DNA from 2 places in the Chryseobacillus diguaensis genome. Region 2 is predicted to be linked to the other one. Evidence: riboswitches for the same ligand, from Rfam matches in the RefSeq annotation. Region 2 holds a riboswitch; the other holds the start of a gene.
The links. A riboswitch is a leader RNA that binds a small molecule or an ion and turns the genes downstream of it on or off. The one in region 2 is predicted to bind manganese.
Positions count from the first base shown of each region.

Region 1: linked by a shared signal. The riboswitch ahead of ACOT8F_RS17350 (TerC family protein) and the one ahead of ACOT8F_RS00400 (FbpB family small basic protein) in region 2 are both predicted to bind manganese.

Region 1 is NZ_JBMKNV010000013.1:68,092-84,447, reverse strand. It holds gene ACOT8F_RS17385 (DNA ligase D) at 1-88, opposite strand, end outside; gene ACOT8F_RS17380 (D-glycero-alpha-D-manno-heptose-1,7-bisphosphate 7-phosphatase) at 159-680, shown strand; gene ku (non-homologous end joining protein Ku) at 703-1,584, opposite strand; gene ACOT8F_RS17370 (hypothetical protein) at 1,930-2,124, shown strand; gene ACOT8F_RS17365 (SDR family oxidoreductase) at 2,099-2,284, shown strand; gene ACOT8F_RS17360 (aldehyde dehydrogenase family protein) at 2,390-3,970, shown strand; gene ACOT8F_RS17355 (undecaprenyl-diphosphate phosphatase) at 4,032-4,808, opposite strand; yybP-ykoY riboswitch at 5,006-5,168, shown strand; gene ACOT8F_RS17350 (TerC family protein) at 5,199-5,978, shown strand; gene sigI (RNA polymerase sigma factor SigI) at 6,634-7,389, shown strand; gene ACOT8F_RS17340 (anti-sigma factor domain-containing protein) at 7,386-8,714, shown strand; gene ACOT8F_RS17335 (alpha/beta-type small acid-soluble spore protein) at 8,813-9,010, opposite strand; gene ACOT8F_RS17330 (DUF1836 domain-containing protein) at 9,231-9,935, opposite strand; gene ACOT8F_RS17325 (SGNH/GDSL hydrolase family protein) at 9,967-10,644, opposite strand; gene ACOT8F_RS17320 (hypothetical protein) at 11,398-11,541, shown strand; gene ACOT8F_RS17315 (hypothetical protein) at 11,635-11,787, shown strand; gene ACOT8F_RS17310 (hypothetical protein) at 11,802-11,990, shown strand; gene ACOT8F_RS17305 (B12-binding domain-containing radical SAM protein) at 12,010-13,776, opposite strand; partial or broken gene ACOT8F_RS17300 (acyltransferase family protein) at 13,988-14,987, opposite strand; gene ACOT8F_RS17295 (PAS domain S-box protein) at 15,251-16,356, shown strand, end outside.
Region 2 is NZ_JBMKNV010000001.1:70,765-87,120, forward strand. It holds gene ACOT8F_RS00360 (aminopeptidase) at 1-891, opposite strand, end outside; gene ACOT8F_RS00365 (acyl-CoA dehydrogenase family protein) at 1,206-2,369, shown strand; gene ACOT8F_RS00370 (YczE/YyaS/YitT family protein) at 2,411-3,052, opposite strand; gene ACOT8F_RS00375 (divergent PAP2 family protein) at 3,302-3,772, opposite strand; gene abc-f (ribosomal protection-like ABC-F family protein) at 4,208-5,956, shown strand; gene ACOT8F_RS00385 (protein YkpC) at 6,246-6,365, opposite strand; gene ACOT8F_RS00390 (STAS domain-containing protein) at 6,736-7,563, shown strand; gene ACOT8F_RS00395 (MBL fold metallo-hydrolase) at 7,857-8,597, opposite strand; yybP-ykoY riboswitch at 9,100-9,182, shown strand; gene ACOT8F_RS00400 (FbpB family small basic protein) at 9,329-9,472, shown strand; gene ACOT8F_RS00405 (hypothetical protein) at 9,554-9,934, shown strand; cobalamin riboswitch at 10,061-10,246, shown strand; gene ACOT8F_RS00410 (hypothetical protein) at 10,211-10,399, shown strand; gene ACOT8F_RS00415 (ABC transporter substrate-binding protein) at 10,412-11,392, shown strand; gene ACOT8F_RS00420 (FecCD family ABC transporter permease) at 11,355-12,389, shown strand; gene ACOT8F_RS00425 (heme ABC transporter ATP-binding protein) at 12,403-13,731, shown strand; gene ACOT8F_RS00430 (bifunctional adenosylcobinamide kinase/adenosylcobinamide-phosphate guanylyltransferase) at 13,725-14,288, shown strand; gene cobS (adenosylcobinamide-GDP ribazoletransferase) at 14,285-15,067, shown strand; gene ACOT8F_RS00440 (histidine phosphatase family protein) at 15,025-15,642, shown strand; gene ACOT8F_RS00445 (hypothetical protein) at 15,594-16,022, shown strand; gene ACOT8F_RS00450 (hypothetical protein) at 16,027-16,356, shown strand, end outside.

The DNA of each region.
Region 1 (16,356 bases), on a different contig from region 2:
TTGCCCGAAAGCCGTCATATTTTACTTCAAAAAGCCATTGACCTTCTGAAGGAACAGAATGTGTCAGGGTAGGGAGCATTGGTTTCATTTATATCACCTTTTTTAGTAACGGTTTTTTGTTAAGAAGCGATGATCAGCTATAGAAGGAGGCGGAGAAATTGAAGAAAGGTGTTTTTCTCGATCGGGATGGGGTCATCAATGAGGTTATGACAGAACGGGTTAAATACGTCAATAAACCTCAAGATTTATTTTTTCTGGATGGAGCTTTAGATGCTATAAGACTTTTAACGGAAAGCGGATATGACATTTTTATTATAACCAACCAAGGCGGAGTAGGCCTGGGATACCTGAAGGAGAGTGTGCTTCAAGCTATTCACGCTAAGATGCTGAAAGAGATAGAGAACAGCGGAGGGCGGATTACAGAAGTGGTCTACTGTCCGCATGCTCCCTATTCTGGATGTTCCTGCAGAAAGCCTGAACCCCTCTTGCTATTAAATTTGATCGAAAAATATAAACTTACGGCAAATGATACATTTATGATTGGTGACAGGGAGACAGACATTGAAGCCGGGAAAAGGGCAGGAACAAGGACGATCTTAATTGGAGATAATCCTGGAATTGGCGATTTTCAATTCTCTTCATTGGTGCATGCTGCCAAATGGATAGTAAAAGAAGGTTAACAAGAGGTTAACCTTCAATATTTTATGCTTTTTTGCGTGATGTCTTTGTTTTTTTTGCCGAAGAGGATTTCTTTTCTTTCGGTTCTTCTTCTTTATTCTTGCTCTCTTTTGAGGCCGGTTCTTCTTTTTTTCCTCCTGAACGGTTAATGCTGGCCTGGAGAGCGCTCATAAGGTCAACGACATTTTCACGGGGAGCAGCTTCTTCAGGTGTTTTTCCTTCATTTTGATTAATTTTTTGCTGAATCAGCTCTTGTACTTCTTCGCGGTAGTCATCTTTATATTTAGAAGGATCAAATGTGGTTGTAAGCTGATCAATAAGCATAATGGCTGTATCCAGTTCCTTCTTTTGCACCACTGCTGTTTCTGGTACGCTCGGCACATCAGCAGCCCTCCTTACTTCATCCGGATAATGAATCGTTTCCATGATAATGCAATTTTCGTATACTCTTACGATGGCCATTTGCTGTTTGGAACGAATCGTGATTTCCGCTATTCCGATTTTCCCAGATTCCTTCAATGCTTCTCTAAGCAAGGAGTATGCTTTGGCCCCATTTTCACCGGGACCTATAAAATAAGCTCTGTTAAAGTAAATTGGATCGATTTCTTCCAAATTGACAAAGTCGACAATTTCGACCGCTTTGTCTTCATGCTCTTTTTTCAGTTCTTTCAGTTCTTCATCATTCAAAATGACAAATTTCCCTTTTACATATTCATATCCTTTTACAATATCCTCCATCTTCACTTCTTCATCGCAGTTTGGACAGGTTTTTTCATATTGAATGGGAGTATGGCATTTCTTATGAAGATTCCGCAGCTTTACATCTTTGTCTTCCGTTGCGGCATATAGCTTAATCGGAATGTTGACAAGTCCAAAACTAATAGAGCCCTTCCACATTGTATGCATGGTGCACCTGCTTTCTTTTAGTAGTAGGTTCAACTGATCTTCATCCATTTTGGCGAAAATGGCAGGAAATAGAGGAAGTTGAAAACTTTTCACGAACATTCATAAATAGTGATCCTGCAATTTTAAGTAAAGATTTTTGCTTTTCGTATGGGTATAGAACAAGAATATAGAGAATCTTCGTGGCATCTTTTCTTAATTCGCAGTTGTATTGTTGGCTGGAATTCATTTATTTCATTGAAAAAGCAACAAAGTTTAAGAAAAAAGCCTAAATGAATGTTTTTCTATAGTTTGCTGCTTATAAGGAAATTCATAATTAGAAAAAAATTCCGGGAGGACGAAGGAGCCTTGAAAAAGTTTTTTGTGACAGGTTTTCCAGGATTTATAGCGAGGGAATTAATAAGAGAAGCAAATAAGCAAGAATTGTTTAGCCATGTTTACGTTCTTTCTCTTCCTCATCTTGTACCGCAAGCAAGAGAATTGCTTTCAGAAATTGCTCCAGGAAAAGGGACCGTACTTGAAGGAGATATTACGAAAAGATAACCTTGGAATCGGTCAGGAAATGAGGGAAAGACTCCAAAATGAAGTAACACATGTATTTCACCTTGCGGCAATCAATGATTTAGGAGTCAAAAGAGAAGCTGCATATAAAGTGAACGTAATCGGCAGGAATATGACTGCAGCAATACCATGCAAGCATTAAAGAATTCTGATGTTTCCTGTCCTTCGTTTAATACGTACGCAGATGTTTTAGTAGCTTTTTTTAAAGAGAACAGAAAACCATTTTTAAAGGAAGGTGTGAAGTGTTATGCCGGAAGTCAAGAGTAAGCTTTCTGCTAAGGCTGCAAGTGCACAAAAGCTTCAAGCCGTTAACCCTGCAACAGGAAGGATCATTAAGGAAATTGATGAATTTCCGATTAAACAAGTTTCTGCAGCCTATCAAAATGCAAGAGCAGCAGAAAAAGAGTGGAGTTCATTAAGAATGAAAGAGAGGCTTGCATACTTCCGCGAGCTTCGCTATTTGATGAGCCGCAAACTGGAACAAATTGTTCAGATTATCAGCAGTGATACTGGTAAAACAAAAACAGAAGCCTTAACAGCCGATGTAATGCCTGTCCTTGATGCACTTGTTTATTTCGAGCAAAATGCTGAAAGAATATTGTCCCGGCAAAGTACATCAACACCACTTCTTTTTTTAGGGAAAAAAAGCTATATCGAATATATGTCAAGGGGGGCAGTGCTTGTCATCTCCCCATGGAATTTTCCACTTCAGCTTGCGATGATTCCGATGCTCAGCGCTCTTGCGGGCGGAAATGCTGTAATATTGAAGCCTTCTGAAGTGACACCGCTTGTAGGACTTCTTATTGAAGTGCTGTTTAAGGAAGCGGGTTTTCCGGAGCATACGGTTCAAGTAGCGCATGGCGGCAAAGAACTTGGGGCTGCATTAACGAAAGGGAAGCCGGATTTTATTTTCTTCACTGGTTCTGTTAAAACGGGGAAGATCATTCAGGCACAGGCAGCAAGAGATTTAATTCCGACTATACTTGAACTTGGCGGGAAAGATCCGATGATCGTTTTTAAAGATGCGAATATTGAACGGGCTGTAAATGGTGCCATATGGGGAGCATTTACAAACAGCGGACAAGTTTGCATGAGTACAGAACGACTTTATGTGGAAAGACCCATCTACAATGCATTTGTGGCAAAAATGCGGGAAAAGGTTATCCAATTAAAACAGGGATATGGAGATAATGATGATATTGGATCCATGACCTCGCCTCTACAGCTCGACATTGTCAAGGAACAGCTTGAAGATGCAGTGTGTAAAGGGGCTAAACTGATAACAGGCGAACTGCCTGATTATTGGGATTCTTCGAATGAGATGTTTATAAAGCCAATTATATTAGTTGACGTAAACGAAGACATGGATATTATCAAAGAAGAAACATTTGGACCTGTTATTCCGATCATTCCTTTCGATTCAGAAGAAGAAGCCATCAATATGGCCAACAATTCGCTTTACGGCCTAAATGCAAGTGTCTGGACAAACGATTTGGAAAAGGCTGAAAAAGTTGTTTCAAAACTTGTTACTGGTAATGCAGCGATAAATGATGTCATGGTGTCGGTTGTTAATCATGGTTTGCCATTTGGTGGAGTAAAACAGAGCGGTATAGGAAGGTATCATGGAGAAGGCGGGCTTCGGGCTTTCTGTCATGAAAAAGCAGTTATGGCCGATACTGGAAAGAAAAATTATGAAATTCAATGGTATCCTTATAAGGGGAAACATCAGCTGTTTTTAAAGCTCTTTCAAAATATTTTTGGACCGGACAAAAAATGGGGAGAATCTGCAAAGCTCTATTTAGATATTGTGAAGTATTCCAAGAAGTAAGGCTCTTTTATGTATAGAACAAACCCCCGGTATGCAGTTCTTAACGGGGGTTTTTCATCCATTAAAAGACTTTTAAGCCCTGCATAACTAGAATAAATATCCCAAGAATCCAGACATAGCCTGCAAACCATTTCAATGAGTGCTTTTTTACAAAATCAATCATCCACTTTACAGCTGCATAGCCGAAAAGGGCTGCTGATACAGTTGCAAGAAACATAGGAGTCAGTCCGAGACTTGCTCCGCTATCTGAAAGGTCTTTCATTTGAAAAAGAATAGCACCAAAAACAGCAGGAATAGAAAGCAGGAAAGAAAAATAGGCTGCTGTTTCTTTATCAATGTTTCTAAACAGAGCACCAGCAATGGTCAACCCAGACCTTGAAACGGCTGGAAAAATGGCGAATGCCTGAAACGTGCCGATCCAAATGCTATCAAAAAAAGAAAGATCCTCAAGTGTCTTACTGCCTCTTTTCATATTTCCTGCAAACCATAGAAAAGCTCCGGTTAATAGAAATTCCCATCCGATTGTACTTCCAGTCAAGGAAAGCCTGTCAAAAAAATCACTAAAAAAAACACCAGCACAAACAGCAGGCAGTGTTCCAGCTGCAAGAAGCCAGGTAAGACGTCCAAACGGGTTTTTTAATAGCCTGATCAGTATATCACGGTAAAAGACGATAAGTGCGATGAACGTTCCGATATGAAGCATTGTATCAAGAAACAATCCAGCATCCTGAAGTCCAAAAAGCTTTTTTCCAATATACAAATGGCCTGTACTGGAAATCGGCAGAAACTCCGTAAGCCCCTGGATCATGCCTAGTATTAGAGCAGCTATGGAATCCAATACAATGTCCTCCCCATTATTCATTGTTTTAGAACACACGATTTCTGCTTTGATTGAAAAAAAACATAGTTTAAGAATAGAGCCTGTATTAATTAAACATATGACTCTCTAAAGAAAAAATAGAACCTGAACAAGTTCAGATAAGAGGTTGACATGTTCGCAAGAAAATTATATAGTTACAGTAACAAAATATGATTCTCTTTTTCAAAGGGGAGTAGCGTTCAGGTAGTTACCTGAAAATAAAGTCGTCAATTCATGGATTTTTCCATCGGCTTTATTGACATGATGCACGTTAACATGTTCAGCAAGACCTTTGCCCGATAGCGGCGAAGGTCTTTTTATATTTTCTTCAGCCTAGTCGGGAGCAAGAGAACGATTAGGAGGAGAAAAATGGATTTATCGCTTTTTATGGAGTATGGATGGGTATTGCTTGTATTAATTGTTCTTGAGGGAATTTTGGCTGCTGACAATGCACTTGTAATGGCTGTAATGGTGAAGCATTTGCCAGATGATCAGCGAAAAAAAGCCTTATTCTACGGATTAGCAGGAGCATTTGTAATGAGATTCGGAGCGCTGTTTGCTATATCATTTCTTGTGAATGTCTGGCAGGTTCAAGCCATCGGCGCACTTTATCTTCTTTTCATTGCTGTGAATCATCTGCTGAAAAAGTTTGTCTTTAAGAAAAAAGAAGAAGATGAAAGCAGCCCTAAGAAAAAATCTGGATTCTGGATGACCGTTTTAAAAGTGGAAATTGCGGATATGGCATTTGCTGTAGATTCTATTTTAGCTGCTGTTGCCCTTGCGGTTACTCTCCCTGCAACGCTTCTTCCTAAAATCGGAGGTTTAGATGGCGGACAATTCCTTGTCATCTTTGCCGGAGGATTAATTGGAATTGTTATCATGCGTTTTGCTGCCAGTATGTTTGTCTCGTTGCTTAAAAGGAAGCCAAACCTTGAAACAGCTGCATTTATGATTGTTGGATGGGTGGGAGTAAAGCTTGGTTTATATACGCTGGCTCATCCTCAAATTAGTATGGTTTCTAAACATTTTATCGAATCCGGTGCATGGAAGATATCCTTCTGGATTGTACTTGCAGCAATTGCAGCAGGTGGGTGGATTTTCTCAAAAGATGTGGAAGCGGAACAATTCGGAAAGCAAATTCAAAAATAAAAAAGGCTCTTTTTTAAAATTTGTTGTTTTTTCCTGCTAACAAAAGAACGCATTGGTTTATCCAATGTGTTCTTTTTTACGTTACATAAATAAGGAAATGATTGTGAAGCTTAATTATTGCAGAAAGATCAGTCACTTAAACAAAGCCTTAAGATATTAAAATAAGCAATATACTTTAAAAATCATTCTAATTAAGGTCCTTTTGTAATGGGCTTTTTTAACTGTTAAAAGGCTTCTTAACAAATTTATAATATGCCCCCCCAATTGCGAAATAGAGCCCGTATATTCTAGTGAACAGGGAAATTGAAAAAGGAGGAGGCAAAAATACGATAATAGGCCAAAAGAATTATCTGCAAATGTTCGGATGAAAAATATCTGCAGAGATCTAATCAAAAACTGCAAAAATCCGAAAACAGCCGAAAGTAATAACACTCACCAAAACATAGCAGTGCCTATCATCTCTGCATTGTTCAATCAGACCAACAGAAAAAATATTTTGCCAGAAAAACCAATATTTTAAATCCATCTTTATCATTGCTTTTAAGCTGTTTTTCTCTGCTTCTCATCTGTGGCTTGCGAGATTCACATTTTCTTCCTTTGCGCTCCCCATCTAAATTAGCTATGATAAACGAAGTATTAAATGGGAGAAACAGAGGTGAAATGTGTGCCAAGCCTTTTGTTCAAATTAGGTAAAAGGAAACGCTCTTTAGAAGATACCGTCATCAGGATCCAGCAGGGTGACAGTGAACTTCAGAATCAGCTGATTGAGCAATATAAGCCTTTCGTTGCAAAAACGGTGTCCTCCGTTTGCAAACGTTATATAGATGAAACAGCTGATGAATTCAGCATTGGGCTCATAGCCTTTAACGAAGCAATCGAAAAATACTCTCCGGAAAAAGGGAACTCACTTCTAGCTTTTGCAGAATTGATTATAAAACGGAAAGTGATCGATTATATTAGAAAAGAAGCCCGCAGTGCGCAAACCATTAACATTGAACTTCAGGAACATGAAGAAGGAGAAGTTTCTCAAAGTAAAATCGAGGCGGATTTATCCATTGATGAATTTCAGAGGTTAATAGAACAGGAACATCGCCAGGAAGAGATCCTTCATTTCCAAAAGGTCCTGAAAGAGTTTCACTTGACTATAGCTGACTTGATTGACCATTCGCCCAAGCATATTGATGCCAGGCAAAACGCCATACAGGTAGCTATCATATTAGTGGAACACGAGGAATTGTGCAAAGTGCTGTTTCAAAAAAAGCAGCTCCCTGTCAAACAACTTGAAAAACTTGTATCAGTCAGCCGGAAAACCGTTGAACGGAATCGCAAATATATCATTGCGATGGTCATTATTTTGACAGGCGACTATCTCTACTTAAAAGACTACATAAAAGGGGTGCTCGATGCATGAAAAGAGGGGTCGTAGTCCATCTGAGTGATAAATATGTCACGCTGCTTACATCAGACGGCCAATTTACTAAAGCCCGAAACGTTGAAAAAAAGTACCAATTGGGAGAAGAGATTGCATTCTCTCCCCAAGAGTTTGATAAAGAAGTCCGCACTCGCAAGTGGCTTGGAATTTCAGGGGTCAAATCAGCAAAGGCCGGTGTACTGACCATAGTAGCAATAATATTATTATTTTTTACAGTACTGCCTATATTGGACCAGGACAAAGTATATGCCTATATGACTGTGGATATAAATCCAAGCTTTGAACTTGCGCTGAATGAAAAAATGCAAGTTGTAAAAATTCATCCTATAAATGATGATGGTAAAAAGCTGATCAACAATATGCCAAACATGAAGCACGAGGGTGTGCGGAATGTAATTAATCAGATTGTTTCGAAAAGTAAGGAAATGGGTTATGTAAAGAAAGGTAAAAAACTTCTCATTACTGCTATTTTCAACCATCAGGGCAATAAAGAATATGATAAAAAGCTGATGAAAAATGTTGGCTCCCTGAAAGGTTCCTTTCAAAACGAAGATCTTCCTCTAAAAATCGTTAAGTCCGACATGAAAACTCGAGAAAAGGCGAGAAAGCAGGGAATTTCTACTGGGAAATATCTTGAACTTCAAGTTCAGCCGCAAATTAATCAACCGACTGAACATAAGGAAAAGAACGAAGAGAAAAAGAAAGAAGACTCTTTAAGTCCTAATTCTGAAAATTCTGCTCTTAAGCCTCAGTCCAATAGCAAGGATGAGGTAAAGCTGAAGCTATTAGATGCGAAAAGAAAGCTTGAATTAACAAAACAGGAATTGAAGAAGAAAAACGGCCATTCCGTCCTGCGAAGTCCTGAAGATCAATCTGAAGAAAAAAAGATGTCTATTTCTAAACGGCAAAAAGCTGTTAAGGAAGAAGATCAGCATGAAATTTCAATTTCAGCCCCGAATATGAAAAAAGGGAAAAAACCTGAACCTAAAAAAGAAAAAGGGCATTCTCAAAACATGTTGAAGGGAAATCACGGATCCCGCTCTGGCCAAAATAAAGAGTACTCAACTAAGAGTTCGGTCAGCCGTAAAAACCATGCAGCGAAGCAAGAAGATAAGGATTCAGACAGGCGAAGGCCTCCTTCGAATATAAAACACGAAGAAAACCGCCATACGGTGAGCAGCACATCTAGAAAAACACAGCCTATAAAGCCAGTTCATAAAAAAGAAGGATCAATAAAGAAAAGCGTTAAATCAAAGAAAAAGGGTCATAGTTCGGTTCTTCATAAACAGTCAAAACAAAAGTGATTAAGGCCTGATGTATTGCAATCAGTCTTGAGGAAAATTGTAAAATCGCCGTGCGGATTGCATCGGCGATTTTGCCATGCTTATTAAGTTGACAAATCTTATTGATTTGTTTTTGATTGAGCTTGTGCAATCAGGCGTTTTGTCATTTCTCCGCCAACAGATCCATTCGAACGGGAAGTTGTATCAGAACCTAGATTGACACCGAATTCTTGTGCAACTTCGTATTTAAATGTTTCGAGTGCCTGTTCAGCACCTGGCACGAGCAATTTATTTCGATTTCTTGCCATTTTGTTCATCTCCTTTACTAAGACTGTATACCACCTTTAACAGGTGTATCTCTATTTTTTTACTTACTGGCTGAATTATTCGCTTAAAGACTTCTTCATTTTTCCATCAACCTTTTTTATGTATGAATGAAACAGGATTTTCAAAAAATTTTCAGTGATGAAGGAGTCTGAATAAAGAATCACGATCCGACTCTTTATTCACAATCACGGTTCATACAAAAAGGAAAACTCAGCTGAGTTTTCCTTTTTGTTTTTGAAGATGTTTATCAAGAAAAAATTTTGCCCGCTGATGGAAATGAAAAGCAGCTACTGCCAATATCGTCAGGACAAGAATATCCTCGATATGGTCCCATGTTTCCTCAGGCACCCAAATTTCCTTTTTAGTGTCCTCAATCACCTGGATAATGTACTCCTCGCTAAATTCTAAAGGGCTGCATGATGGCTCTTTTAAGAGGGACTCCAGAAGAAGCGCGTAAATGTGATAATAAGTTACTGGGCTGATCACATCGTCGCTTCGGTCTGTGATCGTGTTGAATAAAGCTGTTAATAAATAGCGAATTGTACCAAAGTCATAAACGATTTTTAAATCCTTAACAGTTAAAAGAATGGCTGCTTGATCGATGGAATATTTTTTTCCTTGCAGCGGAGGTCCAATCAACTCCCGAATATCCCTTTTTATCCAGTTTTGCAGGGATGTTGAAGAGAGGGTAGCAAAATCACATAAATTTCCCAGCTCAACAATTTCATTCGTTGACAAACCGTAAGGCAGATCTCTTGATGCAATGCGCTTTAAAAACTCAGGAGGTCCGCTGCCTGCAGGATTTCGTGAATGTATGCTTTTATTTATGATTGTAAGCGGAGGGACATCGAACTCTCCTTTAAGGGAAAGCAACAGCTCTGCCATTTCCAGTCTAGTCAGCTTTGCAGTTGTCATAAATCACCTCTTATTCCTGCTGGCTCAATCTTTATTCTTTATAAAAATGCCGGGCAACTTCCCTGCCAAGTATTTGATATCCCTCAGAAGTAAGGTGAATGCCATCATCACTTATAAAATGAAGAAGACTGCCCGCTTGTTTTATCGCGGACCGGACATCAATTTTCATTACTTGAAAATCATCTGCCAGCTTATTGAGACTTCTATTATACATTCCGTGCCAATGTTCAATTCCGCCGACAGCGCTGATCCAATGACTAATGGAGCTGCTGTATCTTGAAGCGATATAGCTGTAATACCTAACTGGATCTAGAGGAGGCATTGTTGTGATAACGGGAGTAATACCTGATTGCTTAATTTTCTCCACAATAGCAGCGACATTTTCCATATAGCGGTCCAGCGGAACAATTGCCTCATGAGACCTATTCGGATAAGATGCCACTTCATCCCATTTAAAATTGCAATCATTTCCTCCAATCCCGATAATGGCAAAGTCCGGATGTTCATTAATCACATCTTTTTGCACTCTCTTTAATAAAGTATCGGAATTATCATTAAATACACCTTTATTAATAACATTTACATCCTTTTTGTCTTCGGCAAACAATTCCTCAAGATGAGCAGGATAATTATCTTTTAAAATACGCAATCGGCCTTTAACAAATGAGACACCTCTTGTTAAGCTGTCTCCAAAACAAATAATTTTCATTGTCATCCCTACTTGCATGTATTGGTATATCACAATTATAACACGCATGAATGAGACAGGCTCTGTCCTAGGTTTAGAAGAAGTTGAAAATAGCAGTGGCATTATATGGAATATTAATAAAAGAAAAAACCCCTTCATAAAAAAGGGGTCAAACATTAAAAGCTGAAACAGAATTTCTTAATTCTGCCGCCATGGAAGCAAGAAGCTGGGAGGCGGCTAGCAGCTCTTGCATCGTTGCATTTTGTTCTTCTGTTAACATCAATTTCTTTAATGCTTTCATTTGCTTGTTGACATTTGAAACGGCTTCGCCAACATGCTTGCTTCTTTTTTCAAGGTTTTGAATATGATCTAATATTTCCTGGAAAATAGAGCCCCATTGTGAACGAGTTCATTTCCCTTTGCAATAGCACCAGTACTCTCTTTCATTACAGCATTATTGGTTTCCTTTTGGGCAGAGGAGGGGGATCATCTGAATGTTTCCGGTTGCCTCTGCGGTCTGTTCTGCCAGTTTTCTTACTTCAGAAGCCACTACACCGAAGCCTTTTACAAGGCTTTTTTCAGATTCATTTGAAAGCGAATCCGGACCCAGTTTTTTAAGCAGTGCTTCGTATTCCTGAGACTGCTCATAAAGTGTACCGTAATGGCAAATAAAATAATTCGATGGTAATGAGTAGAAAGTCTTGTTTTATTAGAGGATTCATCGGGCAAAATAAATAGAGTGCAAACAGACCACCGAAAAAGGAGAAATGCGAAATGAACAAGGATGGATTGTTTCCGGTTGCCCAATTAGATGAAAACCATCTTAACAATTTAAAGAAGGCTGAACAGCTTCTAAGAGAAGAAACTGGAGAAGAAATTGTGATCATTGCATACCAGCATAAAAATAACCAGAATTAACATAGATTACTTAGTTAGTCATCCTTCCACATGCACAAGCTAAGAATGCGGGAGAAACCGCAGATTTTAGATTTTTCACTTAGGGGGATGTTTATGAAACGTAAGGCAGCAAGAAATCAGGCATATAAAAACAATTTTACCCCAACCGAAAGCTTGCCGGATTCTGAATTTGCGGCAGAATACAGCCATGAAAAATCCAAGAAGGCTGCTAACCGCAATTCCAAGCATGGAATGCAAGGTCAATAAGACGGAGGTCTAATATGTCCAAAAAGACAGAAAAAAGCCGTTCAATGCAAAATCACAAAAAACCAGCTGATAAACAGTTGCTTAAAGAAGAATTTGGACATGAACTGGGAGATATGAATGCAGCTAAAACGATCGAGCTGCTTGAATTAGTTAAGTATAAAAAGAAAGACCAGGAAGACAAATGCCAAAAAGAAAAAAAGTGAGGATTTTCCTCACTTTTTTCTACATAGCTTTTGAAGTTAAAGGCTTAGTGCCCATATAATAAGATTCTGTTTTGGAAAGAATCGGATCGAAATGGACGAGCAAATAGGTTTTTTCGGTATTGGTTTTTCCAGAATTATGATACTCTTGAAGATTAAATGGCAGAGCTTCAAGCACAGTATGCTTGTAAAGTTCTTTTTCAGTAAACTGCTTATTGGCAAATTTGCTTCCGAGCAGATCAGGATTTTCAAGGATCATCTTATATACCTTGTCCCGTTCCTCTTTTGATAATGAGTCGTCCCATAAAGGTTTTCTTGGCTTAAATTTATGTGTCATTAAGTAGTCGTACTTCATAAATCCTTCTGAAATAGATGTATACTCAGGAGCTGTTTCTTTAAGGAACTGCTGCAGCCTCTTATATAAATCTTCCAGCTGATGGCCAATACGGCTCCAGCCTTTTTGGTCCCAAAACGTTCCAAACTCCTGGAAGAAGTCAAAAGGTGTAGGGAAGACATGGTTGATTAAAAAGCCCATCGTTTCATCCATTCGGTGATCATTCCAATATTTCTCCAAAACGTCCTCTACTTGCTTTATTCGGATGATATCTTCAAAGGAAAGGACATTATTTTTCAGAATTTCATATGGAGAATGGTCCATATAGACATAATCATGCTGACTTGCATTCAAACGAAGTCCAGTGCCTCGAAGCATTTTCAAAAATCCCAGCTGAAGCTCCTCTGGTCCCAGAGCAAAAACGTCATTAAATGTCTTCTTAAAAGAAGTGTAATCTTCCTCTGGAAGCCCGGCAATTAAATCCAGATGCTGGTCGATTTTTCCTCCTTCCTTCACCATTGTGACGGTTCTAGTCAGCTTAGCGAAGTTCTGTTTACGTTTCACCAGCTCATTCGTATCGTCATTTGTTGATTGAACACCAATCTCAAAGCGGAACAAGCCTTTTGGTGCATTGTCATTTAGAAATTGGATAACTTCAGGGCGCATAATATCAGCTGTAATTTCAAATTGAAAAACGGTCCCGGGCAAATGCTCATCAATTAAAAACTGGAACATTTCAAGGGCGTAGCTTCTGCTTATATTAAACGTTCTATCCACAAATTTAATTGTCTTAGCTCCATTTTTCATTAAAAAGCGAATATCTTCTTTTACTTTTTCACGATCAAAATAGCGAACTCCTACTTCAATTGAAGATAAGCAAAATTGGCAGCTGAAGGGGCATCCGCGGCTGGTTTCGATGTAGGTCACACGTTTGGAAAGCTGGGGCAGGTCTTCTTTAAAACGGAATGGAGACGGCAGTTCTTTTAAATCCAGTTTATTGGCGCCGGGATTTACAATAACTTTTCCATTCTCCCTGTAAACAATCCCATTTACTTGACTTAAACACTTCTTTGCTTCAATAGATTCAAGCAAAAGTTTGAACGTTTGTTCACCTTCGCCAAGCACGATACAGTCTGCTTCAGGAATTCTATCCATCCACTCCGGTGCATCATAAGTGACCTCAGGGCCGCCTAGCACAATGACAAGAGAAGGCTGTATTTTTTTCAGCATTTGAATTACCTTTATTGTTTCTTCGATATTCCATATATAACAGCTGAATCCGATCACATCCGGTTTACGGGAAAATAAATCTGTCACAATGTTCATCGAAGGATCCTTGATGGTGAATTCAGCGAGTTCCACATCATATTCCGGTTCCGCGTAAGATTTAAGATAACGGATGGAAAGGCTTGTGTGTATATATTTCGCATTTAGCGTACTTGCAATAATTTTCATGTATAACACCACTTTTTTAGAATTGGCTTTATTAAACTTGACTGTTGATTTCCGCTGCAGGCACTCCCTTTTCGCGGGCGGACTCCAAATCAACAGGGTGCCAAAAATCAACATATAGCTATAACTGAGCCTTAGAATTAGTACTGTAAAGACCTATTCATTCTATCATATTCTCGCCAAAAAAAAAGAGAGGGAACCCCTCTCTGGTGTACTAGACTATTTTAAAAGCATCACGCATCTTTGAAGCTCGCAGCTCGATTAGCGGCTGTGTGAACAAACGTATGGAATTTGAAGACAGCAAATAAGCCACAAGAATAGCTGTTATTAAACAGAAGGAAAGATTTTGTCCATTTTCTTCCATCCAGTTATTTAAAATGGTGTATCTTATTCCATTAATAATAAACCCATGAAGCAGATACACATAAAGCGTCCTCGGTCCCCATCTTGTAAAAAAGGTTCTGGTGTTTGGAACTAATGCTAAAAAGCTAAGAACCGTCAAAAAAGTCAGTGCGTACAATCCCCCTGATAAAACCTCCAGCTGGCCCATTCGCTCCAACCTGAGAATAGGAAAGGGAACCATGCAGCCATTTAAAATCAAAGGGTACAAAATGGTATAAAATGAATGTCCCTAAGAGAATTCCTGCTGAAATCAATCTTCCTGATTTAGAAGCCAGCATTTCAAAATAGCTCCTTTTCATATAAAAGCCAAGTAAAAAAACCGGCAAAAATACAAATGTACGGGCAAGACTTAAGAAATTGGTAAGGAAATCAGCATATCCTGCAAGAATTCCTAAAAGTAATGACATGCCCATTACAGACTTCCAGTTCCATTTTGAAAGAATGAACAATAAAGCATTCCAATAAAACAGACTTAGTAAAAACCATAATGACCAATTAGGGTCAAGGAGGTTTAAATCGAGACTGCTCTCATTTTTTATATAATAGAAGAAAACGGTGTAGATTCCTTGAAAAATGAAATAAGGAAGAATCAGCTTTTTAACTAAATTCTTCAGATAGCCAGGCTTTTGAAAGCCTTTTGCAAAATATCCTGAAATGAGTATGAAGGCCGGCATATGAAAGGTGTATATCAGCTTGTATACTTGCATCATTAATTCGTTGTCTTCAATATAAGAACGAATTAAGTGGCCAAACACAACCAGAATGATCAGGAGAAATTTCGCGTTGTCAAAATAACTGTCACGCACTTTCATCGTGTTTCACCTCATCTTTCCGCCATTAGTATTGTAACCTATTCCCTTTTTTAAAAGCTTTTCCACCGAAAGATTGTTAAAAGGATTTAATCCAATCGTAACGATTTGAAAAATAATGTCGAAAACAGAAGAAATAAAATTCATAAAATGCCGTTGGAATTAACATAATTTTGGAGGAGTATGCAGGCACTTGTAGAAATAAAGGGTAGAAGTAAATGGCAGAAATGAAGCCGTGTGGAGAGGGGATCCTCAGGTTGAGCCGAATGATGGAAGCCGTTAGTGTCCAGCAACTCATGGAAGAAATTGATCAAATAAAAAGAGAGAAAAGCCTTTTAAAGATGGAAAACAAGAAGCTTAGCGCAAAGCTTGACTATTTCCAGGATATATTTAATGAATCCTTTGACGCTCTTATTATCTTAGATGAATCTTTAAACGTAATCAATGTGAATCATGCAGCCTGTGAGCTTCTTCAAATTCCGGAAGAAGCATTAAAACAGCGCAATTTAGGGGACTTTCTTGTCCCGCACACTGAGAGCGTTAAATCATATCTTGAAACCATTAAAAACGAAAAACAAACGAAAGACATTGTCCTGAAGCTTGATACAGGAATTTTGGAGCTTTCTATTGAAAAATACGGATTTGGCATGAAAGACCTATACATCATGAAGGATATTTCCTCAAAGAAGCTGCTGGAAAGAGAAAAAAATATGAATGAAAAATTATTCAAAGATCTATTCCAGCGAGCTGCAGATGGGATCGTTATTTTTGATGACAAAGGTCAATTTGTAGATGCCAATACTTCATTTTGCAGTTTATTCGAGATCCAAAAAAATACAATTTCCGAATGGAGTCTTTCCGACTTTATTGATAGAGGAAGCGAATGGAACCTTGAGCGTCTTCTGTCAGCTTTGCAGCAAAATGGCAAGGCGAAAGGGGAATTGCCTGTTGTATTAAAGCAAGGGCAAAAAAAAATCCTAGAGCATACAACGACTGCCAATATGATGAATGGCTACTCTATGGCCATCATGAGAGATGTTACCGAAAAGAGGACGATGGAGCTCAAATTGTTTAAAAGCGAGGAACGATTCAGGGAAGTATTTGAAAATGCTATTGATGCTATTATCATTTGGGACCCCATGGGAAATATCCAAAAAGCCAATCACGCAGCGACCAGAACATTTGAGCTTCCGATGGAACAGCTCTTAAAAAGCAATGTTCTCGATTTTATTGATCAGGATGATGCAAGGTACACATTAGTAAAAAGGGAATATATTCAGTCAGGAGCCATTCGTGAGGAATTGTTATTTATCATGGCTAACGGGCAGATTAAAGAACTTGAATTTACCTCCAAAATGAATGTGATGGAAGG
Region 2 (16,356 bases):
ACCGGCTTCTGCCTTTACATCTACAATCTTCCCGTTTTCAAAAGTAAGAGTGAAATTGTCAATTAAGTTGCCGCCATAGCTTAAAGGCTTGGTGCTTGACACAGTACCGTTAACGCCTTCTTTAAGCGGAACAGTGAAAACTTCTTCAGTAGGCATGTTTGCCATAAATTCAACATCATTCACGTTTGTGCTCCCAGCGCCAACCCAGAGATGTTTTTCATGCAGATCAATTTTTAAGTCTGTTCCTTTTGCTTTATAATGCAGGGTTTTGTATTTCTTGCTATTTAAGTAATCCACCTTGCTGTGAAGGGAACGATCATGATCCTTCCAAGCCTGCACAGGATCTTCCAGATCAGCTCTAGTTGCTTTGAAAATGGCTTCCCAGAGCTTTTCAACAGCTTCTTCATCATTTACATCAGGGAACACCTTTTTAGCCCAGTCCTTCGATGCCGCAGCAATGACAGTCCAGCTCACTTTATCAGATTGTATGTATGTGCGGTATTTATCCAATGCTTGGCCGGCAGCTTTATTAGCAGCAGCAATTCTTTTGGAGTCTACCCCTTTTAAGAGATCGGGATTAGCGGAAACGATAGACATAAAAGCTGCATTGCTTTCAGCCAGCTCTTCTTTTCCTTTTGCAAGCCATGATGGATATTCTTGAAACGCTTCATCAGGAGCGAGATCGTATTTCGTGCGGGCAACGATTTCGTCGTGCCAATCTACCTGAACATTTTTAGCGCCTTCTTCATAAGCTTTTTTAGCTACAATTCTGACAAATTCAGCTGCTTCAATTGACGCATTGATGACCAGGGTTTGATCTTTTTGAATATTAACGCCTACTTTAACAGCAAGGTCCGCATACTTTTCCAGTTTTTCCTTAAAATGAGACAAGGATAAAACCCCCTTTTAATGGATTCTTTATGCTATTTTGATCAGAGCTTTCTTACATTATGTTCTAACTGAGAGTTATTGGGAGCATAATGGAGAAAAAGCCTTTCCAAAGTATCATATCAGATTTGTCTGAATCGTGAAAATATCTATTACTTTATTTTTTATGAGCAAAAACGATAAAATAAAGCATAGTTGCTTTCACTCAAGTAATTAGTCGATAAGATATGAACGATATGTTTTCCTTTTCCTTGGCTTTGAAGGTGAAAATTTTCTTCTGAACTGAAACACTTTATAAAGAAAATAAGCAGGTGGATATGATGACGATGCTTGATGAACAATTTGTAAAAACAGCTGAGCAAGAGCAATGGTTAAAGAAGGCTAGTGTGCTGTCCGGACTTTTTTATGAACGTGCTGAAAGACATGACAGAGAAGCTTCTTTTCCATTTGATAATTTTGCTGATTTAAAAAATGAAGGCTTTTACTCGCTTACTATTCCCAAAAGCCTTGGAGGGCATGAAATCGATCTGTATACTTTTTTGCTTATTCAAGAAAAGATAGCTCAGGGAGATGCCCCAACAGCCCTTTCGATCGGCTGGCATTTAGGTTTGTTTATCAATTTGCGTGAATCAATGAAATGGGAAAAAACAACATTCGAGAAGATGGCAAAAGAAGTAACACAATCACAAAAATTAATAAACAGTGCGGCGACAGAAGCGGGTACCGGAAGTCCAGCACGCGGCGGCAAGCCGGAAACAACTGCTGTGAAACAAGGGGAAGACTGGCTCATTAATGGAAGAAAAATCTTTACTTCGCTAGCCCCGATTCTGGATTACTTTATTATAACCGCAACAGTTGAAGAATCAGGTGAAGTAGGGGAGTTTCTGATCCCAAGAGAAACAAAGGGTGTATCTATAGAAGAAACTTGGAATACGATGGGGATGCGCGGTACAAGAAGTGATGATCTTATTCTTGATAATGTGGCAGTTCCTAAAGAAGCACTTGTCAATGGCAATCGAAACAAAAAAGCAATGGCCCAAGGATGGCTTCTGCATATTCCTGCCTGCTACCTTGGAGTTGCCATTGCGGCTAGAAACTATGCAGTTGATTTTGCAAAAAATTATCATCCTAATAGTCTTCCGCATCCAATTAAAGAAGTTCCGGAAGTTCGCAGAAAGGTGGCTGAAATGGACATGAAGCTCTTTACAGCACGGCAGGTCATGTATTCAGCCGCAAAAAAATGGGATGATGAGAAGGATAAACGGGAAGGACTCAGCACTGAACTCGCTGCTGTGAAATATATTGCAACCAATGCAGCTATTGAAGTAGTTGATCTAGCCATGAGAATAGTAGGAGGGCAAAGCCTCTTTCAATCAAAGCCGCTTGAACGGTTTTACAGAGACGTCAGGGCAGGCCTTCACAATCCCCCTTCTGATGATATTGCCTTGAAGCTGATGGCGGACAAGGCGTTTGAAGAATAAATCCCCCTCTAAGTAAAAGGCCGGCAAATTCTGCTGGCTTTTTACATGGATGCAGTATGGCTTTTTCTTTTATTCTCTATTGCTTTGATAAAAAGTTGAAAAATATGAAGAGACTTTTGGAATACAGGACTTTGAAAAAATGTATAGAGAAATGTCATGATGAAAACAGGTCCGCCAAGAAAGAAACCGATTAGAAGGACGATGCTTTCCACGAGTATTCTAGATTTGCTCACAGATAATCCTGTCTTATCTGATATAGACAGCATAAAGCCATCTCGCGGCCCTGCGCCTATGCCCGCAGCAACATACATTCCGCCTCCAATCCCAGTTATCGCAATACCTGCAAACAATATGAGAAGGTTAACAGCCAAATATGGTGTGGCATCAGGCAGAATGTTCAAATGCAGAAACAAGTCCATGATAGGTCCGATCATAATAGCATTCAGAAATGTGCCGATATTAATATATTTTCGATCCATAAATAATGAAATGATGACCAAAAAAAGCCCGCACAAAACGCCCCATGTTCCAATTGTAATACCAAAATGCTGAAAAAGAGCTACATTCAATACTTCCCATGGATGGATCCCAAGAAATTTCACCTTGATGGCAAGAGCGTTACCTAATCCGTAAAAAATCAATCCAATGAAGAATAATACATATCGAAAAAACCTTACGTTCATTTTGACACCGCTTTTCTGATCACTGATTATCTATATATTATGGATATATTTAAAAAAGTACAAGAGAAAGTGATGGGGACACTTTGAACCCATATTCTTTTCTAATGCTTTTAACTGAAGGGGTTAAAGAAAAGGGGACTTTATCTATTTCATGATCCTTGCAGGGCTTGCTGATAATCATCACGTTCTTTATCATAGAAAAGCAGCCAGGATCTCATCATCCGGGCTGCTTTTATACCTCTCAGCCTTTTATTTCGAGTCTTCGATCCAGGCACTAATCAAACCAATGACAATTCCGAGTGCTGCACCTCCAGCGACTTCTGCAGGCTGATGACCAAGTAATTCATTAAGTTCTTCTTCCTGCTTAACATGTCCAAGACCTGGGAAATGACCTGATAGTACCTCAATATCTGCATCAATATCATTCACAAGCTTTGCAATTTCTCCTGTATGTCTTCTGATGCCTTGAGCGTCGTACATAACGATCGCTCCGAAAACAACGGCAAGAGCTGTTTCAATGGAACTAGTCCCTCTTTTTGCAGCAACATATGAAGCAAGTGAAGCAACACCCGCAGAGTGAGAGCTCGGCATTCCGCCAGTTTGCAATAGCGGTCTCCAATCCCATTTTCCTGTCACTTTTTTGTAAGTAAATACCTTCAATCCTTGGGCAATCCCGATCGCTGACAATGCTGTGACAATGCCTGTATTCATTTTTTTCATCTTTTGCTTCACCTCTAGTTTTCAATAGATTTCCGAAAAAAAGAAGGAACTATACCTTTTCCTATTAACTATATACCCCATAATAGGAAAAGAAAAAATGAGATGTTATTTATGATGAGCTTTTCTATCATGGGAAATTAGATAAAATATATTGACAATAAACATGTTACTTTCATATACTGGAAATAATTCTATGTGCGGAAAGGATGAAATTGGGCCGATGAAATTCTAATCTTATTTTTCTTACGTTTGCTGAATACGCAAAACCTGGAGAAGTAGGATTAGTCTGCCCATTTAATCATTCTGTTGCCGTATAGCTTTCAAGCTTATTTGAAGCTGTGCAGGTTCTGTTTGCTTTTTTGGCATTTCTATGAAACCTCTCCGGGTACTTTGTGGAGAGGTTTTTTGATTTAGACAAAAAAGGAGTGGCCTTGTATGAACATAATGAAAATAAGTGATCTTCAGAAAAGCTACGGTGAACATTCTATCTTAAATAATTTGATGCTTGAAATACAATCGGGTGACCGAATTGGTCTTGTCGGTTATAACGGAACCGGAAAAACAACCTTAATGAATATTTTAGCTGGTAAGCTTAAGGCTGACAGCGGGAATATCGATACATTTGGACGTCATATATCCGTAGGATATTTGGAGCAATCGATTGAATATAAATTGATGGATTTTCAATCCATCATTCGTGAGGATCATACAAGCGGAATACTGGAAACAACCAGCAAGCTGGGATTGGAAAAGGCGCAGAATTGGGAAGCAGAAAGATTGAGTCATTTAAGCGGCGGTGAAAAACTGAAGCTTATTCTTTCAAAGGTATGGGCCTCAAAGCCTCAATTGCTGCTTTTGGATGAGCCGACTAACCATCTGGATCTGCAGGGAGTACGCTGGCTGATCCATGAGCTTGAACAATATGAGGGTACTGTCATCATTATTTCCCATGACCGGTATTTTCTTGATGAAACAGTAAACAGAATAGAAGAGCTTTCAGAAGGAAAGCTTGAATCATATACTGGTAACTATACAGCTTACAGAGAAGAGAAAAAAAGAAGGCAGGAACTGCAGCAGCAAAAGTATGAAAACCAGCAGAAAAATAAGCAGAAAATCGAATCTCAAATGGAAAATTTGAAAAATTGGTCTGAAAAAGCCCATAGGGATTCAACCAAAAAGGGGTCTCCTTCTGAACGCAGACAAATTGGATTTAAAGAATTTCACAGGGCCAAGGCAAAGAAAATGGACATCCAAATTCGTTCGAAAATGACTCGCCTTACTGCTGAACTGGAAAAAAATAAAATTGAAAAACCAGAAGATGACGTAAAGTTATTATTTGAATTTGAAAATGGCGGAAAAAGAGGAAAGCGGATTTATGAGATGGCCGGAGCGGGAAAAAAAGCCGGACATCGCTGGCTTTTTCAGGAAAGTCATTTTTATGTAAAATACGGTGAGAGAGTGGGGATCTTCGGACCAAATGGCTGTGGGAAAACGACGCTGGTCAAAGTGCTGCTTGGTAATGAAAATTTAACGGAAGGCACTTTTTGGAAAAGTGATTCGTTGAAAATTGGTTATTTAAGCCAGGATGTTACCGACCTTAAAGAGAATGAAACACCAATCGAGGCTTTGAAGCTGGAAGAGCGCGATGACATTCTTAAGCTTAAAACCATATGTGCCGGCCTTGGAATGAAGGCTGACACTCTTAATAAGAAAATCGGTGAACTTAGCCTTGGGCAGAGAACAAGAATGAAGCTTGCCGGTATGCTGTTAAAAAAAGCTGATGTGCTTATTTTGGATGAGCCGACAAATCATCTTGATCTTCCTAGCAGAGAGAAGCTTGAGGAAACGCTAAAAGACTTCACCGGTTCAATTTTAATCGTTTCCCATGATTATTATTTTATGAATAAATTAGCTGACCGCCTTCTTGTTTTTGAAGAAGGCACAATCAGGCGTTATGAGCACGGATTAAAAAGTTACGAATCGAAAAAGGAAGTAAACAAAAATGAAAATAGCAAGCAAACGCACAAGGAAGAGCTGCTTGTTCTGGAAACGAAAATTTCTGCTGTTCTGGGTGAATTAAGCATGCTGCTTGCTGGTGATCCAAAATATAAAGAACTTGATAAACAATTTGCAGAATTAACTTCAGCTAAAAAAATATTGCTTAAGGAAATGAAAAACGGCTGATAACCCAAAAACAACTGACAAATAGAGCAGCCGCAAATTTCATTGGTCCATTATTGCGATATTCTTCTCATATGAGCCTCTCATCCATTTCAGAAATAGACTGGATAAGAGGCTTTCTTTTTAGCTTAACAGAATTGATAACATTTCTTAACTTAGTTTACGCACTGAATATAGCTTCAGGCGCCATAGGTTCGAGGTGAAAAGCCCATCTGTCTAGAAGGTGAAAGAACAACCTATAAGCCAAGCTTTCCATGTGCTTGTCGCCTAAGGCAATCGCCTTGCGCTTTTTTCATTTTCCCGTTGTATGTACGGCAGGTTCAGGCAGGTTTGCCATTGAAATGCTGATACCTCCGCAAATAATGCCTGTCAGCAGAAGACTGATGATTAACCGTCTGCTCAAATCCTTCATTTTTCACCCTCCATCATTCATTTGTATATTGGTCCTATTGGGTATGAATCAGTCTGCTTGCTGATCCTGCAGATTTGCATGATGCAGATATCGTCCTGTTCTAATCCTTTACTACTATAAATGGAGGACAAGCTAATTGGGAAGATAGAAAAAATCCAATTTTTAAAAATAGGGAAAAAGGATGAATTTTTTTCTGGAATCCAAAATAAGACAAATTCTAAATTGTTACCTTTTCCAAGTATTCGTCTTAAATAAACCTAGTCAGTTAGCTTGGGAGTAAACTTAATTTAAAATTTTTATCTTCAAAAAGGTATATAAAATTGTTACTATATATATATAAGATGGAGTTTAATAGGGGGTTAGCAGCAAAATGGAATCAAAAGTTATCTTAAGTGAAGAGATAAAAACTTACATAAACGAAAACGGAGAAATATTCAAGGGTAAGCTGCTGTCTGAAGCAATAAACGTCTCGGGGAAAATTAAAGACATTTTAAATAAGGGAAACATTGATTTATTAAAAAATGCCAGAAGATTGATTTTTTATGTAGTTGATCAAAAAGATTCAGAATTAGTCTCTTTTGCAGAGCAGGAGGGAATTGCCTGGGCGACTCATTCATTAACACTTGCATTAAAATTAGAATGGGTACAAGCTATCAGAAGAACTTTGTGGCAGATTATTGGTTCAATTGATGAATCAAAGGGTATAATAATGGAACGCTTGGAATATTATGAACTTGAAAAACTAATAAATGACAGGATCGATCAATTCCTTAACAGTTTTTTCCTTAGTTATTCAAATTGTAAGGATGAAATGCTCCTTAAACAAAGAGAAATGGTGGAACATTTGTCAGTTCCCATTATTCCTTTAAGTGAAACTGTTTCCGTTTTGCCTTTGATTGGCACAATTGACTCTTACAGGATTAAAATAATAGAGGAAAAAGTCTTGACCGATATTGCTGAATCAAGAATCGAGAAGCTGGTTATAGACCTTTCGGGTATAGCCATGATGGAAATGGATGTCATTGATCATTTGGAAAAAGTATTAGCTGGGGTTTCCATGATGGGTAGTAAAGCCATACTTACTGGACTCAGACCTGACCTTGTTAGAAAAATGGTCCAAGCAGGAATCCGTTTTGATAAAGATGCTGAAACAAGAGGCACACTGCAAGAAACATTAAAGAAATATCTTAATAACTAAAAAATTCACGAAGTGTTCTAAATGCAGCCATTAATTCAGCATCGAAAACCGGTTCTTCACAAACTGCATTATCTGGACATTAACAGACTTTGTTAAAATCGAAAATAACTCCTTTTTTGCTTTGAAGCTTTGGCACGGTAGTTGAAGAAGTCTATTCTATCTAAAAATTATAAAAGCAGTGTGATTTCCTATGGGAAACACACTGCTTTTATAGTGGTGTATATCTTCTTTTTCCTATTACGGTACCTCAAGCGGGAAAGGCTTACTTGTAAACTTAACTGGTCCTTTCAGTACTAATTTTCTCCAGCAAGTTCTTTTAAACGTTCGCCTGTACTGTCATCAAAAAAGCCCCCATGATAACAAATAACTTTTTCGATATCATATTTTGTAAATTTTTTAATCGATTCCATCGCCTGTTTCATGTCAGGTGTAACTCTTTCACTTGGTCCATAAATTTGCCCGTCATTGCCGACTAGTGCATCACCCGCTATAAGGGTTTTGTATTTATGAAGGTAAAGACTGATATGGCCCGGTGTATGTCCAGGAGTGAAAATAACTGTAATACCGCCGCAGATCGGAAGTACTTGTTCATCTTCAATCGTTGTATCCACTTTTGCGTGAGGAGGTTTCTGCATTATAGCGACAATACTTGCCTGCTTGTCCTCAGGAAGGGTTTCAGTCATCTGCTTCATTCTTTCAGGATTCATTTTAATTATCGGTTTATCACCTTCAATATAAGGCTTGTCTTCTTTATGGGCAAGCACTTCAATTTCTTTTTCAGTATTGCTCAAGATTTCCGGAAGGCTTCCAATATGATCGATATCCTGATGGGTTAAAATGATTTTATTCAGGCTTGAAAAAGAAATTCCGGCTGCTTTAAAACTTTTTTCAAATTCCTTTAACTGCCCAGGGACACCAGTATCAATAAGAACTGCATTGTCTTCATCCCATACTAAAGCAGGATGGATGGTACGCTTATTTCCCATAAATTCCATTGTCAATTCAAGCATTTCAAGTCCTTCAGAAATTTTCATGTATACCCAAAGCTTTCATGCAGAAAACTTTGGCCACTTCCCTATAAAAGTATCCTTCTTGACCATTATAGAATTGGTGAAGAAGAAAAGGCGAATGATTTGCTGTTCATGTGTCATGTCCTATTTTTCATACATAATCAAAATGAAGCGTGCAGGAGAAATTATCCTTTGTTAAAATATTCAGAGAAATAACTAAATGTATAAGGCGTGTTTCGAATGGGCCATTTTATTTGTGTTACATGCGGTGTGCAATATGACAGGACAGTTAATGAACCAGTAGTGCCTCATTTGCAAAGATGAAAGGCAGTATGTCAATCAGGGAGGACAAAAGTGGACAGAGCCGTAACACAGCAAACGTTATATATCTGCGGGTCACACGACAGCTTTTTCATATAAAAGATCGGACAGTTAAAAGAGGGAAAATGATAGTTAAATACTCGTCTGACTATCATTGACAAAAGAAATGAAATGGTGTAAACTCTTAGTATATTAATAGTTCGTTTATCCTCTCAAAGGGGAGTAGCTGTTCGAATAAAGTCGTCATTACGGGTGAATTCCCCGGCTTTATTGGCAACATATGTTGCTAGCGAGACCTTTGCCAAAATAATTGGTAAAGGCATTTTTTATTTAGGCGCTTTTACCAACTTGGTAAAAGCGCCTTTGCTGTTTTTAAGAGGATACGAACGAATAAAGAAAGGAATGAAAAGATGAGAAGAAGCGTATTTCATAACATGGATGAATTAATCAGAAGCAACAAACAAGAAATGATGAAGGACTCGAAAACTCTGGACTTCATTGAAGAGAAAGTCGAGAAGAAACATGCAAAGTCTGATAACAAAAAGAGTTCCATTAAAAAATTGATTTTTAAAACATAAACCATTACTGGGAAGAGTAATAACAGCAGTTTAAACATTTATATTTACGGAAAATATATTTAAAAAAGGGGATTATAAAAGATGAAAAAATTATTATCAGCATTTTTAGTTTTTGCTTTGCTTCTTTCACCTGTTGGCAATTTTATCAGCCACAGTCAGGATAATGTTGCAAGTGCAAAAGGATTTCGTTCTGGAGGAGGATTTAAATCGCCTTCCATGTTTAAACAAAAGAAAAGCTACAATAATTACAATTCCTATAAAAAAGCTCCTGCTTCAAGGGCTAAAGGGAATTCATTTATGAAAGGGATTTTTTACGGCGGATTAGCTGGACTGTTATTTGGCAGTATGTTCGGCCACATGGGAGCTTTTGGTTCCATTGCCGGACTTTTAGTGAATCTGATCGGAATTGTGATCTTGTTTTATATCGTGCGAAAAGCTTTTCGCTTGTTTGCAAGAAGATAATAAAGGTAAGGGACTTTTTTTTGAAAAGTCCCTTTCTTTATTAGACAGTGCTAACCAAAGCGCTTGCGCTTTATTTTTTAAGTGCAAGATTCCTAATAAATAGAGTATAATAGATTTGCTCTAATTAAATAACGATTTGGAACAGGTGCCAATCTTGATAAGCTTGGCATAATAGGGAAGTTGGTTTAATTCCAACGCGGTCCCGCCACTGTAAATGGGAGTATTCCTGGATAAACCACTGTGCATATGCATGGGAAGGTGCAGGATGCAATGATCATGAGCCAGGAGACCTGCCTGCTTTCATCTCACCTTAAACCCTACGAGGATAGGAAGGTGCCACTACTTGAAACCAATGTATTTGCTTTTGCAATCTTGTGTCCATTCATGCTGGCAACACTTCCCGCAGTCAGGGAGGTGTTTTTTGTTTTTATAAGGCAATTCAAAGTGAAAACGACTATAGCATAATGGAGGCAAATGATGAAAAAAATATTTTCTGCTCTATTAACACTCTCTTTATCAGCAGGTCTTCTTACGGCATGCAATACAGCTGAAAACCAGAAAAAAACAAATGAAAATCCTTCTGCGGAAACAAAAGAAGGGAACCAAGCGGCATTTCCTTTGAAAATAAAGGATGCCACAGGCAAGGAAGTAACAATTAAGCAGGAGCCAAAGCGCATTGTTTCCTTAATTCCAAGCAATACAGAGGTTGCGTATGATCTCAATCTTGGCAAGGAAATTGTAGGGGTTTCTAATTTTGATAATTATCCAGCGGATGTTAGCAAAAAAGAAAAAGTGGGAGATGCCCAAAAGGTAAATGTGGAAAAAATAATTGGTCTGAAACCGGACCTTGTACTGGCGCATGAATCAAGCCTGAATTCATCGGGAGACAGCCTGGATCAGCTAAAGAATGCAGGTATTTCAGTCGTTGTAGTAAATGATGCTGAAACATTTAGTGCTGTCTACCAATCAATAGAAATGGTAGGGAAAGCAACTGGGAAATCGAAAGAAGCTAAAGACATTATCGCAAAGATGAAGGAAAAGATTTCTTCCGTAAAAGAAAAAGCAAAAAGCATTCCTCAAGATAAGCAGAAAAGAGTATATGTTGAAATCTCGCCTTCTCCGGATATATACACTGCCGGAAAGGGAACGTTTATTGATGAAATTCTAACAGATATTGGAGCAAAAAATGCAGCAGCGGACCTGAAAGGCTGGGCAAAAATATCAGAAGAAGCTGCCGTTAAGCTCAATCCTGACAGCATTATAACGACATATGGCTATTATATAAAGGATCCTATTAAGCAGGTTTCAGGCAGAAAAGGCTGGGAAAATGTCAGCGCAGTTAAAAATAAAGATATTGTTGATGTTAACTCTGATCAGGTTACAAGACCAGGTCCGCGGCTAGCGGAAGGAGTAGAAGAGCTTGCAAAGGTCATCTATCCGGACATTTATAAGAAATAACCGCATTTTTCAATATACAGCAGTACTGGCTTTCCTTTTACTCGCACTGTTTGCTGGTATATCAGCGGGTGCAGTATCCATTCCCTTTATGGATATCGTTAAGATGATCAGTAAACAAGGGAGACCCCTTAACGGTGTAGATCCATCTACTGTGAGCATTTTAATGGAAATACGCCTTCCGCGCGTTCTATTGGCAGGCTTTGTAGGAGCTTCTCTTGCTTTAGCAGGAGGGGCCTTTCAAGGTCTTCTCAGAAATCCATTAGCTGATCCTTATACATTGGGAGTTTCTTCAGGTGCTTCCGTTGGAGCTGTTTCAGCTATATACTTTGGAATTAATATATTTGGTATCTATACACTGCCTGTTTTCAGTATTGCTGCGGGTGCATTAACAATGGGCTGTGTCCTTTTCATTTCCTATGCTGCTCAAAAGCGAACTTCAATGGAGACGCTGATTTTAGCAGGAGTTATTGCAAATTCTTTTTTAGGGGCTATTATATCACTCATCATTGCATTAACAGGAGATGAAATAAGAGAAGTCATGAACTGGCTCTTAGGGAGTGTTTCGATGAGAGGCTGGCCCTATGTGAAAATGATTTTGCCGTTTCTTATTTCTGGAAGCATTGTGCTGCTTATGCAGGCAAGAGAATTGAATGCATTCGCCTTTGGTGAGGAAAGAGCTCATTATATTGGGGTGAAGGTGAAGAATAAACAGATTATGATTATTATAGCGGCTTCCGTTTTGACAGGGTCTGCAGTCGCTGTTTCAGGAGCCATAGGATTTGTAGGACTCGTTATTCCTCATATTATCCGATTTTTATACGGTACTGACCATCGCCATTTGCTGCCGCTCTCCATGCTAACAGGTGCCGGATTTTTAATGCTCTCGGATTTGCTAGCAAGAACCATTATCTCACCTGGAGAGCTGCCGATTGGCGTTATTACAGCCATAATAGGTGCCCCGGTATTTGCGGCCATTCTTTTCGCAAATCGAAAGTAAGGGAGGAGATAAAATGATACTTCTAAAAGATGTGTCAGGCGGATATGAAAAAAAAGAAGTTCTGCATAACATTTCTTTTCAAGTTGGTGAAGGTGAATTTTTCGGAATACTTGGTCCGAATGGGAGCGGAAAAACTACTTTGATGAAGATGATCTCTGGTCTCTTGAACTCAGAAAAGGGAGATATCCTTATTAAAGGAAAAAGATCATCAGACTATTCATCAAAAGAACGGGCGCGAGTGCTGGCCGTTTTGCCGCAGCTGAATCATCTTTCCTTTGATCTCTCTGTTAAAGAAGTTGTTTCAATGGGAAGATATCCCCATCAGGCAGGAATATTGCCAAGGTGGAATGAACATGATGAAGAAATTGTTCAAAGAGTAATGGAGGAGACCGGAATTTTGCCATTTTCAGGGCAGTCCATCCATTCTTTAAGCGGCGGGGAGCAGCAGCGTGTTTTTCTTGCTCAGGCACTTGCACAGGAGCCGGATGTTCTTCTTTTGGACGAGCCGACAAACCATCTGGACTTAAGCTATCAGCAGGAGCTTCTTTCTGCCTTAAAAGCTGCCGCAGGAAGAAATAAGCTTACCATCCTTTCTATTTTTCATGATTTGAATCTGGCAAGTTTTTATTGCGACAGGCTGCTATTGATGAATCATGGCCAGGTCGAAGCAGAGGGGAGTGCATATGAAGTGCTTGAAAGAGAAATCCTGGAAAGGGTTTACGGGACAGCCCTGGAAAGGCACTATCATCCTAAGAGCAGCAGGCCGCAAGTTCTTTTAAAAGCAGTACCTGAAAAAAATTTCATAGAATTTACAGGGAAATTATCTGCAATAGAAAACATGACTTCATTTCAATCAAACAGACCGCTAAAAACGCTTTTCACAGGTCCTGATAAACCTGGCTTTGGCTGGTATAAATGCTTTGCAAATTTACCTGTTCAAAAATACAAAGATGAAAAAGGACGGGAAACTATTTTAGAAGAAAGGGGCTGGCTCAAACATGAAACCATTCTAGCAGCACTTCCGGCTGGGGAACAAAAGATGGATCAGCACAAAACGCACAAAGAAAATTTTATGATTCAGACGGTTGTTACAAAAGCATCCCAAGCCATCAGCATCTGGACTTTCATTCATGGAAATTTATCCGAGGGTGTTTTTTTGAAAGCTCTTATGAAAGTGACCGAAACGTTAACAAAGATGAATCATGAATTTCATAGTGACCCTTTAATCCTCATTGCCTCAACACAAATAGGAGATGAACTGAGATCGGCAAATGAGCTGCTGGAAGAAATGGAAAAGGGCTTGTCAGCATGTCTTCCTGTAAAGGGGAAAAGGATATGCTGATTTTTATAACAGGGGGGGTAAGAAGCGGAAAAAGCACATTTGCAGAAATGCTCGCAGGATCAACAGGGAACGGTGTTCTAAATTATGTCGCAACAAGCCTGGAAACGGATCTCGAAATGAAGAGAAGAATTAAAAGGCATCAGCAAATGAGGCAGGTGCAGGATAGAAATTGGATCACTTATGAACAGCCATATGATACAGAAAAAGTCTCTTGTTGTTTTTCTAAGAAGGATACCGTTTTGCTGGATTGCCTTACGATTCTTCTTAGCAATGAACTGTTCCGCGAAAATATCGAGCGTTCGAATAAAGAAGTAATGAAACACATTTTACATGGTCTGTCATCCATTAAAAAGGCATGCGGCACACTGATTATTGTTTCAAATGAAGTGTTCCATGAGGCTCAGGATAGTAAAGGAACACTGGTTAATACATATGTCTCACTGCTCGGAAAGCTGCACCAGGAGCTCGTTAAGATAGCGGATGAGGCCTATCTTGTTGAAAATGGTGTTCCAATACGGAAGAAGGGGCCTGGAAAGAAAGGTGAGAGACTTTTATGAAAAATCTGCTGGCAGGCGTCCTATTAGCATTTCAATTTTTCACAGCTCTACCTGTCAAAAGAACAATTGGGATGAGCAAAAAGCGTATTTACTATATGATTCAGAGCTTGCCTTTTGCAGGTTTAGCAATCGGGATTGTCTCTGTTTTATTGCTGCTTTTTTTAAAGGGCTATACACCACTTTCACCTGCAGCTTGCGCTTTTATTTTATGGATTCTTCCTATCCTGCTCACTGGCGGACTCCATCTTGATGGCTGGATAGATACAAGTGATGCTTATTTTTCTTATCGTGATAAGGATAAGCGGCTTGAAATTATGAAGGATCCGAGAACAGGGGCTTTTGGAGTTCTTTCTGTCATTGTTTTATTAAGTGCCCGATTTTTGTTCATATATGAAACAACATCTGCTTTCAATTTTGAGGTTTTGCTTTCCATTCTCATCATTCCGGTCCTGTCAAGGGTATTAATAAGCAGGCTGCTTGCAAAAATGGTCCCTGCAAGGAATGAAGGGCTCGCTTATTATTTTTATCAAAATCTAGAGGGAAGTAATCAAAAATGGCTGATTGCTATTTGGATCCTTTTTTTCCTGATTCTCAGCTTTTTTATTCACTCGTTCCTTTACTTCCTAGCAGGAACTGCACTATATTATTTTTTAGTAAAACGGTTTATTTATAAGGAATTTGGAGGCATGACTGGTGATACACTTGGAGGATCGCTTGAAGGGGGAGAGACGGTTTTATGGCTGATACTGTGGCTGTTGCATTATTCCGCCATGGCCTGACAGAAAGGAATAAGCAGCACGCTTATTCCGGGTGGGGAGACATTTCGCTTTCAAAAGAGGGAATTGACGCATTAAAAAGTACTTCCCTTTTTGAACCAGACCTGCTTTTTTCAAGCGATTTAAAGCGCTGTGAGGAAACTGCAGCTATTCTTTTTCCGGGTTATCATCTGACGTTTATTCCGGAATTTAGGGAAATGAACTTTGGGGATTGGGAAGGAAGGACTTATGAGGAGCTAAAGGAAGATTTGACCTACCTTAAATGGCTTGACGATCCGGCTGCAGCTAAACCGCCGAACGGAGAAAGCATGGTGGAATTTTCACTGCGGGTAAAGCATGCATGGAGTTTGATCAAAAAAGCAGTTTTGCCAGAGAATCAAAGAATCGTGATTATAACGCATGGAGGACCAATTCGCCAGCTGCTCTCAATGCTATCGATAGAAAAGAAAGCTTTCTGGGAATGGGAGCTTCCTCCCGCTTCAGGGTATGAGCTCATTTTTGATAGAGAAACCTTTGGGAGGAATGAAACATGCACTTCATTACAGGTGGAGCCTATAACGGCAAAAGCAAATGGGTAAGGGAAGCCTACGGGGTTGCAAAGAATGATCAAGCTTGGATTTCTGCTTACCGCGGAGATAGTTTGAAAAAAACATTTCAAACAGTAACGGTGATTGAAGGGGTGGAACATTATATAAATGAATCTGTTAAAATACACGGAGAGCATGCGAAAAAGCATTGGAAAGAAAAGCTGGATGAGTGGATGAAATGGGAACAAGCTGAAGAACATAGACACTTAGTCCTCATTGGCTGCGATATTTCGAAAGGGCTTGTCCCAATGGAGCAGGGAAATCGTCTTTGGAGAGATGTGACAGGATGGATCTATCAGGATATCGTTCTTTTGTCAGAATGTACCGACGTTATCTGGTATGGAATTGCAGAAAGGCTAAAGGGAGAATGACCCAATGAGAGACGTTGAAATGATTGATTTAAATGATGAGGAGCAGCTTATTATTGCAGCAGATAATGCCGGCAGTATCGGCATCAAAGAGCTGGATGCTGTAAAAGCAGACTACAAAATCCTTGCTGCTTCAACTTTGCGGGTAGCGATGATGGAATGCCTTTCAACAGGCGCATTTCCTCTCTCAATTGTGATCCATAATTTTTGCGGAGGCAATGCATGGACAGAATTATTGAAGGGCTGCCATTCTGCACTGGAAGAAGGCGGCTGGAACGTCCCTATTACGGGAAGCTCTGAGACGAATTTTTCAATGCTGCAATCAGCTCTTAGTGTC